Regions from separate parts of the uncultured Devosia sp. genome, predicted to be linked through region 3. Evidence: predicted binding sites of a transcription regulator. Region 3 holds the regulator's gene; each other region holds the start of a gene.
The links. The regulator LexA, encoded in region 3, represses DNA repair genes until DNA is damaged. The targets are predictions, from matches to a motif close to TGTTCNNNNTGTGTTCNG.
Positions count from the first base shown of each region.

Region 1: the regulator LexA is predicted to act here: its motif matches at 2,528-2,545, upstream of ruvC (crossover junction endodeoxyribonuclease RuvC).
Region 2: the regulator LexA is predicted to act here: its motif matches at 1,956-1,973, upstream of uvrA (excinuclease ABC subunit UvrA).
Region 4: the regulator LexA is predicted to act here: its motif matches at 1,935-1,952, upstream of ACFE8X_RS12935 (ATP-dependent helicase).

Region 1 covers NZ_CAXTKA010000013.1:99,975-103,915, forward strand. The annotation lists gene ACFE8X_RS14715 (TIGR00282 family metallophosphoesterase) at 1-559, shown strand, start outside; gene ACFE8X_RS14720 (YebC/PmpR family DNA-binding transcriptional regulator) at 647-1,393, shown strand; gene ACFE8X_RS14725 (GGDEF domain-containing protein) at 1,400-2,182, opposite strand; gene ACFE8X_RS14730 (hypothetical protein) at 2,181-2,345, shown strand; gene ruvC (crossover junction endodeoxyribonuclease RuvC) at 2,588-3,094, shown strand; gene ruvA (Holliday junction branch migration protein RuvA) at 3,091-3,708, shown strand; gene ACFE8X_RS14745 (AbrB/MazE/SpoVT family DNA-binding domain-containing protein) at 3,772-3,941, shown strand, end outside.
Region 2 covers NZ_CAXTKA010000012.1:55,700-59,640, forward strand. The annotation lists gene uvrA (excinuclease ABC subunit UvrA) at 1-1,809, opposite strand, end outside; gene ssb (single-stranded DNA-binding protein) at 2,435-2,932, shown strand; gene ACFE8X_RS13880 (hypothetical protein) at 2,940-3,419, opposite strand; gene ACFE8X_RS13885 (nucleotidyltransferase family protein) at 3,416-3,742, opposite strand; gene ACFE8X_RS13890 (hypothetical protein) at 3,850-3,941, opposite strand, start outside.
Region 3 covers NZ_CAXTKA010000005.1:100,000-103,940, reverse strand. The annotation lists gene ACFE8X_RS08085 (IlvD/Edd family dehydratase) at 1-592, shown strand, start outside; gene ACFE8X_RS08080 (YybH family protein) at 762-1,133, opposite strand; gene ACFE8X_RS08075 (hypothetical protein) at 1,155-1,487, opposite strand; gene lexA (transcriptional repressor LexA) at 1,487-2,197, opposite strand; gene glp (gephyrin-like molybdotransferase Glp) at 2,337-3,542, opposite strand; gene moaC (cyclic pyranopterin monophosphate synthase MoaC) at 3,539-3,941, opposite strand, start outside.
Region 4 covers NZ_CAXTKA010000011.1:1,741-5,681, reverse strand. The annotation lists gene ACFE8X_RS12940 (AsmA family protein) at 1-1,727, opposite strand, end outside; gene ACFE8X_RS12935 (ATP-dependent helicase) at 1,963-3,941, shown strand, end outside.

The DNA of each region.
Region 1 (3,941 bases), on a different contig from region 3:
CCGGCCGATCAACATGCCGGCGGGCACGCCGGGGCGTGGCGCGATGTTCGTCGAGGGCCGCAATGGCCACCGGGTATTGGTGATCAACGCCCTGGGACGGGTGTTCATGCCCCCGATCGACGATCCGTTCCGGGCCATCGAGGCGGCGGTCGCGGCATGCCCGCTGGGCGAACAGGCCGATGCCATCATCGTGGATTTTCACACCGAGGCGACGTCGGAAATCCAGGGCATGGGGCATTTCCTGGACGGACGAGTAAGCCTGGTCGTGGGCACCCACACCCATATTCCCACCGCCGATCAACGGATCCTGCGCGGCGGCACGGCGCTGATGGCCGATGCCGGCATGTGCGGGGACTATGATTCGGTGATCGGGGTGGAACCGGAGGAGCCGATCAACCGGTTTCTCACCGGTATCATGGGCGGCCGGTTTTCGCCGGCCGAAGGGGCGGCGACGCTGTCGGGCGTGGCGGTCGAAACCGATCCGCGCAGCGGGCTGGCGCTCAAGGTCGTGCCGGTGCGCGTCGGCGGCGTGCTGGCCCAGGCACTGCCGGAGTTCTAGCGCCGGCGTGGGGTAGTCCCACCTTCACAATCGGGTTTTGTGCCCCTATAAGCGGGCAAAATTTCAAAATGCATCCCGGGGGACCGAATGGCCGGCCATTCACATGCCAAGAACATCATGCACCGCAAGGGCAAGAGCGACGCCGTGCGCTCCAAGGTCTTTTCCAAGCTGGCGCGCGAAATCACCGTTGCCGCCAAGCTGGGCATGCCCGATCCGGCCTTCAATTCGCGTCTGCGCCTGGCCGTCAACAATGCGCGTGCCCTGTCGATGCCGCGCGACAATATCGAGCGCGCCATCAAGAAGGCGATCGGCAATGACGGCGAAAATTACGAGGAAATCCGCTACGAAGGCTATGGCCCCGGTGGCGTGGCCATTATCGTCGAGACCCTGACTGACAACCGCAACCGCACTGCGTCCAACGTGCGCTCGACCTTCTCCAAGAATGGCGGCGCCATGGGCGAAACCAATTCGGTCGGCTTCATGTTCGACAAGATCGGGGAGATCGAATATGCGGGCAAGGCCGGCTCGGCCGACAAGATCATGGAAGCGGCGATCGAGGCGGGCGCCGACGATGTGGAAAGCGACGAGGACGGCCATTGGATCTATACCTCGTTCGAAGCCATGATCGAGGTATCGGCGGCGCTCGAAAAAGTGCTTGGGGAGGCCGAGTCGATCAAGGCGATCTGGAAGCCGCAGACCAATACGCCGATCGATGCGGAAAAGGGCGCGACGCTGATGAAGCTGATCGGCCTGCTCGAGGAAGACGATGACGTGCAGAACGTCTATTCCAACTTCGAGATGAGCGACGAGGACATGGCCAAGCTCGACGGCTAGGTTCCGTCAGCCGGCCTGGCTCAGGGCGACCGGTGGATCGTCGGTGGCCTGGATGATGGCGACGCGGTTGCGGCCAGCCTGCTTGGCATTGTAGAGCCGCTGGTCGGCAATGCGGAACAGTTCGGCGAAACTGGCGGTCCCCTCGAACACGGCACCGCCAATGCTCACCGAGAGCTGGCGTGGACGACCGTCAGGCGAGAATGCCGCCAGATTGACCGAACGGCGGATGCGCTCGGCAATGGTTTGGGCGCCGTGCTGGTCGACATTGGGCAGATAGACGCCGAATTCCTCGCCGCCCATGCGGCCGACCAGTTCGCCAGGTCTCAGCACGGCGCGGATCGAGCGCGCGATGATGGTCAGCGCCTCGTCGCCCGCATCATGGCCGAACAGATCGTTGATGGCCTTGAAGTTGTCGGCGTCGATCATCAGCAGGGCGCCGTAAGGCGGGGGGTCGGTGCGGGCAAGCCGTGTCGTGACCTTGCCGGTGAAGGCGCCGCGATTGAGGCAGGCCGTCAGGCTATCGGTGCGCGCCACGAGGCCCAGACGCAGATTGCTGATCGCCAGGCCCCGGACCCGCATGCTCATGTAAAAGAACAGCGGCATGCCCAAAAGGACCGGCAGCACGGTGGCGCTGACGATGGAGCGATGTACGGCGCTGGGGCCCAGGCCATCAAAGAACACGGCGTTGAACGCCACTGATACCGCAACGCAGCCCAGGGTTCCGAGCAGGGTCCAGCGCACGACGCTCGACCAGCTCTGCAAGGCACGGACCAGTCTGGAAGCGGCCATGGACACTCTTTCTGCTCAACGCAATCAATGCGTGCGGATATGGGTGGCCAATCAAATCGGCCGATCGATGTGTCGGCGGGCTGGCCTGATCGTTTCGCTGGCGTTTGGCCGTCAGGAGATCAGCCGCCAGTTGCGATGCAGCGGTTGCATCTGGCTGGAATAACGCAACGAGGCGTGTGTGCTGGCAGCGGGGGGCCCGCGAAGCGTGCAGGCAGGCAATCGGCTGGCGCTCTGGATCATCGCGGTTCTTTCGTGCATTCCCGAGCGTGACACTAGGCAGGGGTGTTGAAGATGGTATTGGCGAGATTGCCGCGATTTTATTGATCCCCGGTTTTCCACCGCCGGTGTTTCTGCTTTGTTCACTTTGGGCTTGGTAGGGTGACGCGGGGTAGCTAAAGGTGGGTCATGAACAAGGCTGTGCGAATCATCGGCATCGATCCAGGCCTGCGCCGTTGCGGCTGGGGCATCATCGCCTCCGAGGGCAGCCGGCTGGCTTTTGTCGCCTGCGGCACGATAACGCCGCCGGTCGATGGGTCTTTGGCGGATCGGCTGGCAGTGCTGTATTCGGCGTTGACGCAGGTGCTGGAGCGACACGCGCCCGACGAGGCGGCAGTCGAGGAAACCTTCGTCAATGCCGGTGCGCGGTCGGCGCTGCTGCTGGGGCAGGCGCGCGGCGTGGCGCTGATGACGCCGGCGGCGCATGGCTTGCCGGTGGCCGAATATGCCGCCAATCTGGTCAAGAAATCGGTGGTGGGCACCGGCCATGCCGAAAAGGGGCAGGTTGGATTGATGGTCAAGCTGCTGCTGCCCGCGGCCGATGTCAAAGGCGCCGATGAAGCCGATGCGCTGGCTATCGCCATCTGCCATGCCCATCATCGTGTCGCGGCGCAACGGCTCAAGGCCTCGGCATGATCGGCAAGCTCAAGGGCGTCGTCGACAGCTTTGCCGAGGACAGCGCGCTGATCGATGTCGGCGGCGTGTGCTACGAGGTGTTCTGCTCCTCGCGCACGCTGCAGGCGCTGCCGCGCGTGGGCGAGGCCAGCGTGGTGTTCATCGAAACCGTGGTGCGCGAAGACATGATCCGGCTTTATGGGTTTTCCAGCCAGGCCGAAAAGGCCTGGTTCACGCTGCTGATGACCGTGCAAGGTGTCGGCGCGCGCGTGGCTCTGGCAATCCTTTCGGCGCTGTCGCCTTCCGAGCTGTCGAGCGCCATCGCCTTGCAGGACAAGGCGATGATGGGGCGGGCCAATGGTGTGGGCCCCAAATTGGCAGTGCGGCTGGTGACCGAACTCAAGGGCAAGGTGCCGACGACGGGGGCAATCGACGCGGGCGTGCTGGGGCTGCAATCGGCGCTGGGCGAGGGCTTGGCGTCGAGCAATATCACCGATGCCGTCTCCGCCCTGACCAATCTGGGCTATTCCAGCGCCCAGGCCTCGGCGGCCTTGGCGCGGATCGTCGCGCGCGAAGGGGATGGGACACCGACCGAAAAGCTGATCCGGCTGGGACTGCGAGAGCTGAGCAGTTGACGCCTTGAAAAGCCCGCGATTCCTTACTACTGTGATATGTAAGGAACTCTCTGGAGGTAAGGAATGAACGAGCATCTGCAAATATGTGCACGTTCGAAGATGACCAGCAAAGGCCAGACGACCGTGCCGCGCGAAATTCGCGACGCACTCGGCTTGGCGGAGGGCGTGCAAATCGAATGGGTCGTCAATCAGGCCGACGGAACGGCGACGATAAAGCCTAGAACACTGCGCGC
Region 2 (3,941 bases), on a different contig from region 3:
GCTCTCGGGATGCCGAAGGATATCGTCAGGCGTGCCTTCGGCAACGATATGCCCGCCATGAACGCCCGCGCCCGGGCCGATATCGACCACATAGTCGGCAGTCATGATCGCGTCTTCGTCATGCTCGACCACGATCACCGTGTTGCCGATATCGCGCAACCGCCGCAGCGTATCGAGCAGGCGGGAATTGTCGCGCTGATGAAGGCCAATCGAAGGCTCGTCCAGCACGTAGAGCACGCCGGTCAGGCCGGAGCCGATTTGGCTGGCGAGGCGAATGCGCTGCGATTCGCCGCCCGACAGCGAGCCGGAATTGCGCGCCAGCGTCAGATAATCCAGCCCCACATCGTTTAGGAAATTCAGCCGCTCGCGGATTTCCTTGAAGATACGCTCGCCAATCTGGCGTTGCGTGTCATTGAGCTTGCCGTTCAGCGTCTCGAACCATTCCGAAGTGGCCCGGATCGACTTTTCGGTGACCTGGCCGATATGCATGCCATCGATCTTGACCGCCAGGGTCTCCGGCTTCAGCCGATAACCGCCACAGGCCACGCAGGGCGCCTGCGACATGTATTTTTCGATCTCTTCGCGCATGCCGGCGCTTTCGGTCTCTTTATAGCGCCGATCCAGATTGCCGATTACGCCTTCGAACGGCTTGGTGGTCTTGTATTGGCGCAGGCCATCGTCATAAACAAAATTGATCTGCGTCTTGCCGGTGCCGTAGAGCACCGCATGCTGCACCTCGAACGGCAATTCGGTCCAGGCTGTGCCGGTCGACGCGCCGAAATGCTTGACCACGGCATTGAGCGTTTGCAGGTAATAGGGCGCCGAGGTCTTGGCCCATGGCAGGATGGCGCCGTCACGCAGCGACAGCGTGGGATCGGGTACGATCTGGTTGGGATCGATCTTCTGCTCGGTACCCAGCCCGTCGCAGACGGGGCAGGCGCCGAATGGATTGTTGAACGAGAACAGGCGCGGCTCGATTTCGGCAATGGTGAAGCCGGAAACCGGACACGCGAATTTTTCTGAAAACGTGATCTGCCGCGCCGCGCCGTCCGCGCCTTTTTCGTCGGCAAATTCCACCAGGGCAATGCCATCGGCCAGCTTCAGCGCCGTCTCGAAACTTTCGGCGAGCCGGCCGGCAATATCAGCGCCAACCACGACGCGGTCGATCACCACTTCCAGATCGTGCTTGAGCTTCTTGTCGAGGGCAGGGGCCTCCTCGATCTCGTAATATTCCCCATCGATCTTGACGCGCTGGAAGCCCTTGCGCATCAGGTCGGCCAGCTCCTTCTTGTATTCGCCTTTGCGGCCGCGCACCATCGGCGCCAGCAGGAACAGGCGCGTACCCTCGGGCAGTTCCAGCACCTTGTCGATCATCTGCGATACGGTCTGCGACTCGATCGGCAGGCCGGTGGCCGGCGAATAGGGAATGCCGACGCGCGCGAACATCAGGCGCAGGTAATCGTAGATTTCGGTAACGGTACCCACGGTCGAGCGCGGATTGCGGGAAGTGGTCTTCTGCTCGATCGAAATCGCCGGCGACAGACCCTCGATATGCTCGACGTCGGGCTTCTGCATCATTTCGAGAAACTGCCGCGCATAGGCCGACAGCGACTCGACATAACGGCGCTGGCCTTCGGCATAGATGGTGTCGAACGCCAGCGAGGACTTGCCGGAACCCGACAGTCCCGTCATCACGATCAGGCTGTCGCGCGGCAGGCGGACATCGATGCCCTTCAGATTATGCTCGCGCGCGCCCCGGACGATGATTTCGCGATTCTGGCTGGGCTTTGGCGTCATCTTGATGTCCATGGCTCGGGCACGCGCCATCGGGCGCGTGGGCAAATATAGAGTGGTCTGGCGTACGGGGTAAGCCGCAGAAGTAGGAACAATGGCCCTGTGTTGCAAGTTCCGCACCGCCAACGGCGCGGCTTAGGAGAACGAATAAAACCGCCACTTAGAACATAAAAAGAACGAAAGCGGATTCGGTCAAGCGGAATTGCTTCATTATGGGACTTCACGCCGTATTCATGGCGTGACCGTACAATCGAGTTTGGAACATTAAGCGAACATTGCTGGTTCGACTTGTGGCTTTTTCGTGTCGATAATGTAGAAGACGGCTTTGATCCAGTTGCGGGTTTGTCGCCTCAACGCTAGCCTTGTTCGAGCTAGCAAGTGCTGCTGACAGGAGATGTCAGGAGCGATCGACCGGACCGTTCCACCGCTTTATGGCTTGCATCGACCGTATTGACTTTCACTTCATACAAGAACATAACAAGAACGGAAGCAACAGCCTGTTCAAAACGCCAATTTGCCGCGGCAGCGCCTGCGGCGAAGCGGTAGGATAGGTCATCGGATCGGGGCGAGACCCCAGGTTGCGATAGTCGAAATATCGGCCTTGGCTTCGCGCGCGGGTCGGCAGTGTAAGGAAGTCATCATGGCGGGCAGCGTCAACAAGGTTATCCTCGTCGGCAATCTGGGGGCCGATCCAGAAGTGCGCAACCTGCCCAACGGCGGTAAGGTGGTGAACCTGTCGATTGCCACCTCGGAAAACTGGAAAGACAAGAACACCGGCGAGCGGCGCGAAAAGACCGAATGGCATCGCGTGGTGATCTTCTCGGAAGGTTTGACCCGCGTGGCCGAGAGCTACCTGAAAAAAGGCAGCAAGGTGTATATCGAGGGCCAGTTGCAAACGCGCAAATGGCAGGACCAGAGCGGCGCCGATAAATACTCCACCGAAATCGTGCTGCAAGGCTTCAATTCGAACATGACCCTGCTCGACGGCCGCGGCGACGGCGACAATGCGGGCGGTGGTGGAGAAACCGGCTTCCGCGGCACCCGCCAATCGGACAATGGCGGGGGCGGCGCCCGCCGGCCATCCTCGAACGCTCCAGCCTTCGAGTCCGGCGGCATGGACGACGATATTCCGTTCTGAGACTAACCTAGTGTGCCGGGTCTGTTGCTTGCTTGAAGGTAGCAACCAGACCTGGCAGGGCGCTGGCCAATCGGTCTGCTGCCGCCAGAGCTGGCGCCGAGCGCTGGAGATTGAACTGACCGTAAGAATGCATGACGCGGTGGCGAAAGCTGCGCGTTTCGTGCAAGTCCGCCGCTGCGGCCGGTGTCAGCAGTGCAGGCCGCGCGTGTTGGCCCTCGACAACTCGAGCCAATCGATCGATGAGCCGGGCGTGCCAATCATCACCGGTTGGCCGCTCCTCATCAAAAATTCGCAATATCCTGAGAAGGCCAGCCTCCGTCGCGGTGTGGGCCGACTGCATCGCATGCATCAGGGCCATTTCAGCGCGATAGCGATCAAGTCCGACACCGTCGAAACCGCCCGTGCCGCTAAGGGCTATAGCGTTTTCAAAGTGCCGGACGGCTGTTGCGATATCGACATCGACATCGAGCCAACGAGCATCGCTCATGGCAGCATGATCCCATCCCGGTCGATGCGCAGACGCAAGTCCTGCCCGATCTCGGCAATGAAATATGCGTCGGCACAAAGGCCCAAGCCGGTGCAGAGCGTTTCGACGTAATCACGCGCCTGTGGCCCCAGTTCGCCAGGAAAATCAACGACAACGTCGAAGTCGCTATCGAAGCGGATGTCGTTCCGCGCGACGGAGCCGAATATAATGAAGTGGCCGGCATGTTGAATGGCATAGGCCCGCAAGTCGGCGATGGCCACTACAGCCGCTTCGCGAAGCTGCTGTACCTTGCGAGTTTTTCGCTCAGGAACTGTGACGACCATGCCTGCCTCCACGACGTGCGCAATTATAGGCTGCGTAGTGAGCTTGGACAACCAGGCCGGTCAAGCAACGCCTGTGCTCCACCCTAGAGCATGTCGGTATCGCCGGTTCACTTCGTGAACGGCACTTCGGCGCGCAGGCTTTCGCCGGTTTCCACATAGACTACCTGGAAGCCCACATCGATCTGCTGGGCGGTCAGCG
Region 3 (3,941 bases):
GACCGAATTCCGTGATCGCTATCTCGCCAATCCGGCCAGCCCCGGTGCCTTCGAGGGCAAGGCCGTGGTGTTTGACGGTCCCGAGGACTACCACCACCGCATCGATGATCCGGCTCTCGAAATCGACGAGCACACCTTACTGTTCATGCGTGGCGCCGGCCCGATCGGCTATCCGGGTGCGGCCGAAGTCGTCAACATGCGCCCGCCCGCATACCTCATCAAGCAGGGCATCACCGCTCTCGCCTGCATCGGCGATGGCCGCCAGTCGGGTACGTCCGGCTCGCCTTCCATCCTCAATGCTTCCCCCGAGGCAGCAGCAGGCGGTAACCTCGCAATCCTGCGCACCGGCGATCGCGTCCGCATCGATCTCAATGTGGGTCAGGCCAATATCCTGATTTCCGACGCCGAAATCGCGAAGCGCCGCGCCGATCTGGAATCCATGGGCGGCTATAAATTCCCCAAGCACCAGACCCCCTGGCAGGAAATCCAGCGCGGCATCGTCGGCCAGCTCGGCGACGGCGCCATCCTCAAGCCCGCCGAAAAATACCAGCGCATCGCCCAGACCAACGGCATCCCGCGCGACAATCACTAGTCAGAACGCCAACCGAAAAACAACGGGCCCGCCAAATTGGCGGGCCTTTTTTCGCCTAGGTGGCAGTGGCGTATTTCGGTGAACGCAGACGACCCCCACCTCGGTTCAAAAGCCCGATCAACACCGACGCTCGATACCTCAAAGGCTGCGATTGCATCTGCCAACGCGATCAAGGCAAAGCGCTCAAATGCTCATGCACGATCTGCCAGCCGGTCCTGCCGTCGCGAACCACCGAGGTCCCTCGGCCCTGGCCCGATCGCTCCACCCCGCCGATCGTGGCTCGCCAGCAATACCCATAGATACATGAGGCGGCCGCGCTACCAACGGCCAGCCATTGTAGATCTTCCAGCCAGTAGGTTTCGTTCTCGAACCGTTTCCACGTCGCTTCGAACGCCGCCCGGATCGAGGCCAACCCAACATGCGAGCCATCGCCAAACCAGAACACCGCATTGTCGGCGATCAGGGCTGCCAGCCGGTCGAAGTCATGGCCGTTAATACGCGCGCGATAGAGCGCCATGACCTCTTCGGCACTATCGGCCATTTGGATGCCTCCGCCGCACCGCTAGCTCTGCGCGGCAGTATCGATCGTCACCCAGCGCCCGCCGGCATCGCATTGCAGCAGCAAGCTGTCATTGTTGCGAATACCCACGATAGCGCCCGCCGAGGACAACTTACCCTCGAGCAGGCACCCGGCCACGGGCGTCGCGGCCTCGGCCTTCGTCCATCCGCTTCCGGCTTTGCATACCGCGGTCCCGTCACCGGCGCTGATCGCCATGCCTGCCGAAAACGTGATGTTTCCCACCCAGCATCGTGTCTCACTGGCGCTTGCTTCCTGGGCAAATGCCGGCGCCTGTGGCAGCATAAGAAGTCCAACCAGAATCAGGGCAAAACGCATCAATATTTCCTCAGCAGCCCGACAAGCCGTCCCTGCACCTTGACCCTATCGGGCCCGAAAATTCGCGTCTCGTAAGCCGGATTGGCCGCCTCGAGCGCAATGGTATTGCCCTTGCGGCGCAGGCGCTTCAGCGTCGCCTCCTCATCATCGACCAGCGCCACGATGATCTCGCCGGTCCCTGCCGAATCCTGCTTGCGGATCAGCACGGTGTCTCCATCGAAAATTCCCGCCTCGATCATCGAGTCGCCGCGCACCTCCAGCGCGAAATGCTCGCCCGCGCCCAGCATTTCGGGCGGCACCGAGATGGTGTGCGAATGGCTCTGGATGGCCTCGATCGGCGTGCCGGCCGCAATCCGCCCCATTACCGGAATCGACACCGGCCGGGCATAATCCTCCACCGTGCCGCGCATCGGCGGTGCCGCCACGCGTCCCAGGTTGCCCTCGATCACGCTTGGCTCGAACCGCGACTTGCGCCCACCCAGCGACGGGTTCATCGAGTCGGGCAGCTTGACCACTTCCAGCGCCCGGGCTCGATTGGGCAAGCGCCGGATGAAGCCGCGCTCCTCCAGCGCCGTGATTAGCCGGTGGATGCCCGACTTGGACGCCAGGTCAAGCGCGTCTTTCATTTCGTCGAACGAGGGCGGGATACCGCTTTCCTTCATCCGTTCATGAATGAACATCAGCAGTTCGTGTTGTTTGCGCGTGAGCATTGGGCCCCTCGGTCGGGAATCGGAACAAAGACTGAACGAGCATACGTGTTCCAGTTATGTTCTGCAATATCCCACAGGCGCGACCAGTTAAATTTAGTCGGGCAAGCAAATCGACTGCCTGTGTCCTTGCCGGACTTGCCTAGAACTGCCCGATACTGATTGCGTCCACCATCGTCCCCGTCGCTTGGCCGGGGTCGTGCTCGGGCTGCACGATCAGCATGTCGGCCTGCGCCAGCGACGATGTATGCCCGCTATCCACTTCCGCTATGGGCCGCAGGGCCGTCCCGGTCTCCTCGTGCACCAGTTGGGCGCGCATGAAATGGCGCCGGACGCTGTTCGGCGGCGTAGGCGCCGCCAGCGGCAGGCGCCAATACCGCCCCGGCGCCGCGCCTGCGCCCAGCCACAGCCGCAATGCCGGCTTGATGAACACCACTGCGGTCACTAGCGCCGAAACCGGATTGCCCGGCAAGCCGAACACCAGCGTCTTGCCGCGCGTGCCGAACATCAGCGGCTTGCCCGGCCGCATATTGATGCGCCAGAAATCCAGCGTCACGCCGAGCGCCACCAGCACGTCCTGGACGATATCATGATCCCCGACGCTGGCTCCCCCGGTCGTGACCACGATATCGGGTTCATCCGCGAACATGTCGCGCAGCCGCGCCGTCAGCCCGGCGCGATCGTCCCCGGCAATCCCATGATCGACGATCCTGCCATAAGGCGCGAGCAGGGGCCCAAGCCCATAGCTGTTGGACGCCACGATCTGGTCCGCGCCAAGCCTGCTGCCCGGCGGCACGAGTTCGTCCCCGGTCGCCAAGAGCGCAATGACCGGCTGTCGGCCCACCATAAGCGTCGGCACGTTTGCCGCCGCCGCCACCGCCAGGTGCAGGCCATTGAGCCGCGTGCCGGGCTCAACCAGCGTCTGCCCAACGGCAAAATCACTGCCCATTGGCCTTATGCTGCGTCCCGGCTGCGGCTGTTCGGCAAACCGGACATGCTGCCCGTTGACGCTCGCCAGTTCCTGCATGATCACCGCATCCGCCCCCTGGGGAACCGGCGCGCCGGTAAAGATGCGCACGCATTCCCCAGCGCCCATCACCCCGGCAAAACCCGCCCCGGCCTGCGACATGCCGATTATGCGCAGGCTGGCGCCCGGCGCCGCGTCCCGCGCCCGCACAGCGTAACCGTCCATCGCGCTGGCGTTGAACGGCGGCTGGTCATGGCTGGCCACCATCGCTTCGGCCAGAACGCGGCCGGCTGCCTGGGGCAGGGCGACGCGCTCGGTCTGCATCGGTGGCACGCGCTGCAAAATCTTGGTGATCGCATGCTCGACCGGCAACAGGCTCATGGTGCACGCACGAAATCGCCGGACTTGCCGCCCGATTTTTCCAGTACGCAGAGATCTGTGATGGTCATGGCCCGATCGATTGCCTTGGCCATGTCGTACAGCGTCAGCGCTGCGGTGGACGCGGCAATCAGCGCTTCCATTTCCACGCCGGTTTGCGCCAGCGTTTCCGCGCTCGCCCGGACAACGATCGTCGTTGCGGTTTCGGCCACGATATCGACCTCGACCCTGGTCAAGGCAATCGCATGGCAGAGCGGGATCAGTTCGGCGGTCTTTTTGGCCGCCATGATGCCGGCGATCCGGGCGATCGCCAGCGCATCGCCCTTTTTGAGCGCGCCACCCATGATGGCGATGACGGTGTCCGCCTGGGCGGTGATCCGCGCCTGCGCCACCGCCCGCCGC
Region 4 (3,941 bases), on a different contig from region 3:
CCCGAAAATCGCGGCTCGGCCAATGTCCCTGCCAATTGCAGCGCCGCGTCTAGCCCGATACCGCCAAATTCACCTGCCGCAAGCCGGGTAAACTGCAGCCCATTGAGGCCCCATTGTCCCTCCGCCGCCAATGCCGTGCCGTTTTGCCCCAGCAGCGTGGCGCTTTTTGCCGATAGGGCAAAGCTGCCGCTGGGAAAGCTCACCGGAAACGACGGCTCGTCCGCGATCCTGGGCAACAATGCGCTCAGCGCCGCGCTATCGGCGGCATCCAGATCATCGAAATGCCCCACCACGTCGAGCCGCTTTTCCGCCCCGAACCCAATCCGCAGTTCCACCGCATGGGCAATGCCGTCCAGCGTCAGCACGCCCTGGCTCAGCCCCAGCGCATCCCCCGCCAGCATCACCTTGGCATCCAGCTCGCCCGGCAGGTTGAACAGCGGCGAATTCTCGTCCGGCTTGCGCCACAGCCGCGCCAGCGCGTCCAGCCGTTGCGTGCTGATCGAGATTTGCCCGCCAAATCCCGGCCGCCCGTTCTGCCCCTGCAATACCCCGCTGGCCCGCACCTGCGCCTCACCCGGCAATTGCGCCTGGAACTGCTCGATCTGCCACGAGCGTCCGTCCGTCGCCGCATCCATGCGCACATTGCGCAACGCCACCCCGCGCAGATCGATCTCCGCCAGATCGACCCCGATCCGTCCTGGCAGCGGCGGCACCAGCGGCGCCGGCAATTCGCTCAGCATGCGCACCGCCTCATAGGGCAGCGTCGTGGCATCCTCCTGCGCATCGCGCGGCGGCAGGCTGAACACCCCACCCGAAATCACCGCATCGAAGCTGCGCCGGGCGCCCATCTGGATGCTGGCCGCGCCGGTCAGCCGCGTGCCCGCCCGGTTTTCATCCGGCTGCAGCACATAGGATGAAAACACCACCCGGTCGGTCGACGCCGTCACCTGCGCCTGCAACAGCAGGTCGCCGCGAATATCCTGCGCCGCCTCGGCCGCCGGCGGCTTTTGCCGCAGGCTCAGCGATCCATCGAACTTGGGCGCGATACCCGTGCTCAACTGCCCTTCGACGGTGATCGACATTCCACCATCGATGCCCGTCGCGCTGGCCGTCATCCGGCTCAGCCCGTCGCCATCGACCGCCGAGGAATTAAGCCTGATGCCATAGCGCTGGCTCGCCAGCGTCGCGCTGCCCTGAAACTGGTACGGCCCGGCAAACCCCGCCAGCGTCAATTCCCCATCGACATCGCTGGCCACGAAATTCTCGCCCGCCCGCACATCGGCCAGCCGCATCGTGCCATCCACGATGCTGGCCTGTCGCAGCGCCACCTGCCCTTCGCCATTGGAGCCGAACGCCACCCCGCTGCCGAACAGCCCGCTGTCATCGATCGCTGCATCGATCACCGGCTGGCGCAGTACCAGGTTGGTCACTTCATAGTCGTCGCGCAAGAACTGCAGCAGCGAAAACTCCGCCTCCACCGAGCCGATCGTGGCTGCCGGGTCCGATGGCGGTCCCACCAGCACATCGGAAAAGCGCAACCGCGGCTGCGGCAGCAGCGAAAAATCGATATCCCCGCGAATCACCACCGGGCTGCCCGCCACTTCGGAGGCCAGCGCCTCCATGCGCTCGCGATAATCGCCCCATTCGACGAACCGCGGCACGAGGAACGCCCCCGCCAGCACGAGAATCGCCAGCACGCCGATAATGATGTAAATGCGGTTGAGCACGGGCGTTCCGGTCTGAAGTGGCTGTGGCGAGTTTAGGCAAGTCGGCCTTGCGCGCAAGTGCGCGATTGCCTTGTACTGCCGACAGATTTGCTCTGTGCGCCACCACCTCTATCACGCTTGCGTCAGGCGCCGCGCTTTAAGCGCAAACGCCGCTGCATTTACACCCCGCCATATACATCGCCGCCCGCGCTGCCTATATTGCCGAACGAGAACAAAAAGAGATTAGCCAAGCCGCATGACCGCCGATGCCAACAGATTGGAGCGCCCCGCCGCTGGCTCGATTACCAGCCAGTTCGGCCGTCCTCCTGCCGATTATTTCACCGGCCTCAACGCCGAGCAGCGCCAGGCAGTCGAGACCACTGAAGGTCCCCTGCTGGTCCTGGCCGGCGCCGGCACGGGCAAGACGCGCGTGCTGACCACCCGCATCGCCCACATCCTGACCAGCCGCAAGGCGCGCGGATCGGAGATCCTGTCGGTCACCTTCACCAACAAGGCCGCCCGCGAGATGAAGGAGCGCATCGCCAAGCTGGTGGGCGCCTCGGTCGAGGGCATGCCCTGGCTCGGCACCTTCCACTCCATCGGCGCGCGCCTGCTGCGCCGCCATGCCGAGCTGGTCGATCTCAAATCCGATTTCACCATCCTCGATACCGACGATCAGATCCGCCTGATCAAGCAATTGCTCGAAGTCGAGAACATCGACGAGAAGCGCTGGCCCGCCCGCCAGTTCGCCGGCATGATGGACAACTGGAAAAACCGGGGCATGCTGCCCAAGGATATTTCGGCTGCCGAAAGCGGCATCTACGCCAACGGCTTGGGCGCCAAACTGTATGCCGATTATCAGGCGCGGCTCAAATCCCTCAACGCCGCCGATTTCGGCGATCTGCTGCTCGAATGCATCCGCCTGTTCCGCGAAAACCCCGGCGTTCTGGCCGAATATCACGCCCGCTTCAAATACATGCTGGTCGACGAATACCAGGACAGCAACGTCGCCCAATATCTCTGGCTGCGCCTGCTCGCCCAGGGCAAGGAGGCCAGCAAGGCCAATATCTGCGTCGTCGGCGACGACGACCAATCCATCTATGGCTGGCGCGGCGCCGAGGTCGACAACATCCTGCGCTTCGAAAAAGACTTTCCCGGCGCCAAGGTCATCAAGCTCGAGCGCAATTATCGCTCCACCGCCAACATCCTCAAGGCTGCCTCCACCCTGATCGCCTTCAACGAAGGCCGCCTCGGCAAGACCCTGCAGACCGATGTCGCCGAACAGGGTGAACTGGTCTCGGTCACCTCGGTCTGGGACAGTGAGGAGGAAGCCCGCACCGTCGGCGAGGAAATCGAGCAATTCCAGCGCGCCGGCGACAGTCTCAATTCCATGGCCATCCTGGTGCGCGCCTCCCACCAGATGCGCTCCTTCGAAGAGCGCTTCATCACCCTGGGGCTCAACTATCGCGTCATCGGCGGCCCGCGCTTCTATGAACGCAAGGAAATCCGCGACGCCCTGGCCTATCTGCGCCTCACCGCCCAGCCCGCCGATGACCTCGCCTTCGAGCGCATCATCAACACGCCCAAGCGCGGCCTCGGCGATACCACGCTCAAGGTCCTGTTCGACACCGCCCGCCATCAGCGCGTCCCGCTGATGAGCGCCACCCGCATGCTGCTCGAAACCGAAGAGCTCAAGCCCAAGCAGCGCACCACCCTGCGCGAACTGGTCGGCCAGTTCGACAATTGGGCCGAACGCTCCCGCTCCATCCCCCATTTCGAGCTCGCCGAACAAATCCTCGACGAGAGCGGCTACACCGCCATGTGGCAAAACGACAAATCCCCCGACAGCCCCGGGCGCCTCGAAAACCTCAAGGAATTGGTTCGCTCCATGGAGGAGTTCGAAACCCTGGCCGGTTTCCTCGAACACATTTCCCTCGTCATGGACCGCGACACCGGCGAAGCCGACGATTCGGTCTCCATCATGACTTTGCATTCCGCCAAGGGCCTCGAATTCAACACCGTCTTTCTCCCAGGTTGGGAAGAAGGCCTGTTCCCCTCCCAGCGCACCATGGACGAGTCGGGTCGCGCCGGCCTCGAGGAGGAACGGCGCCTGGCCTATGTCGGCATCACCCGCGGCCGCAAGCGCGTGCGCCTGTCGGTGGCGCAGAACCGCCGCATCCACGGCCTCTGGCAGTCCGCCATTCCGTCGCGCTTTCTCGACGAACTCCCCGCCGA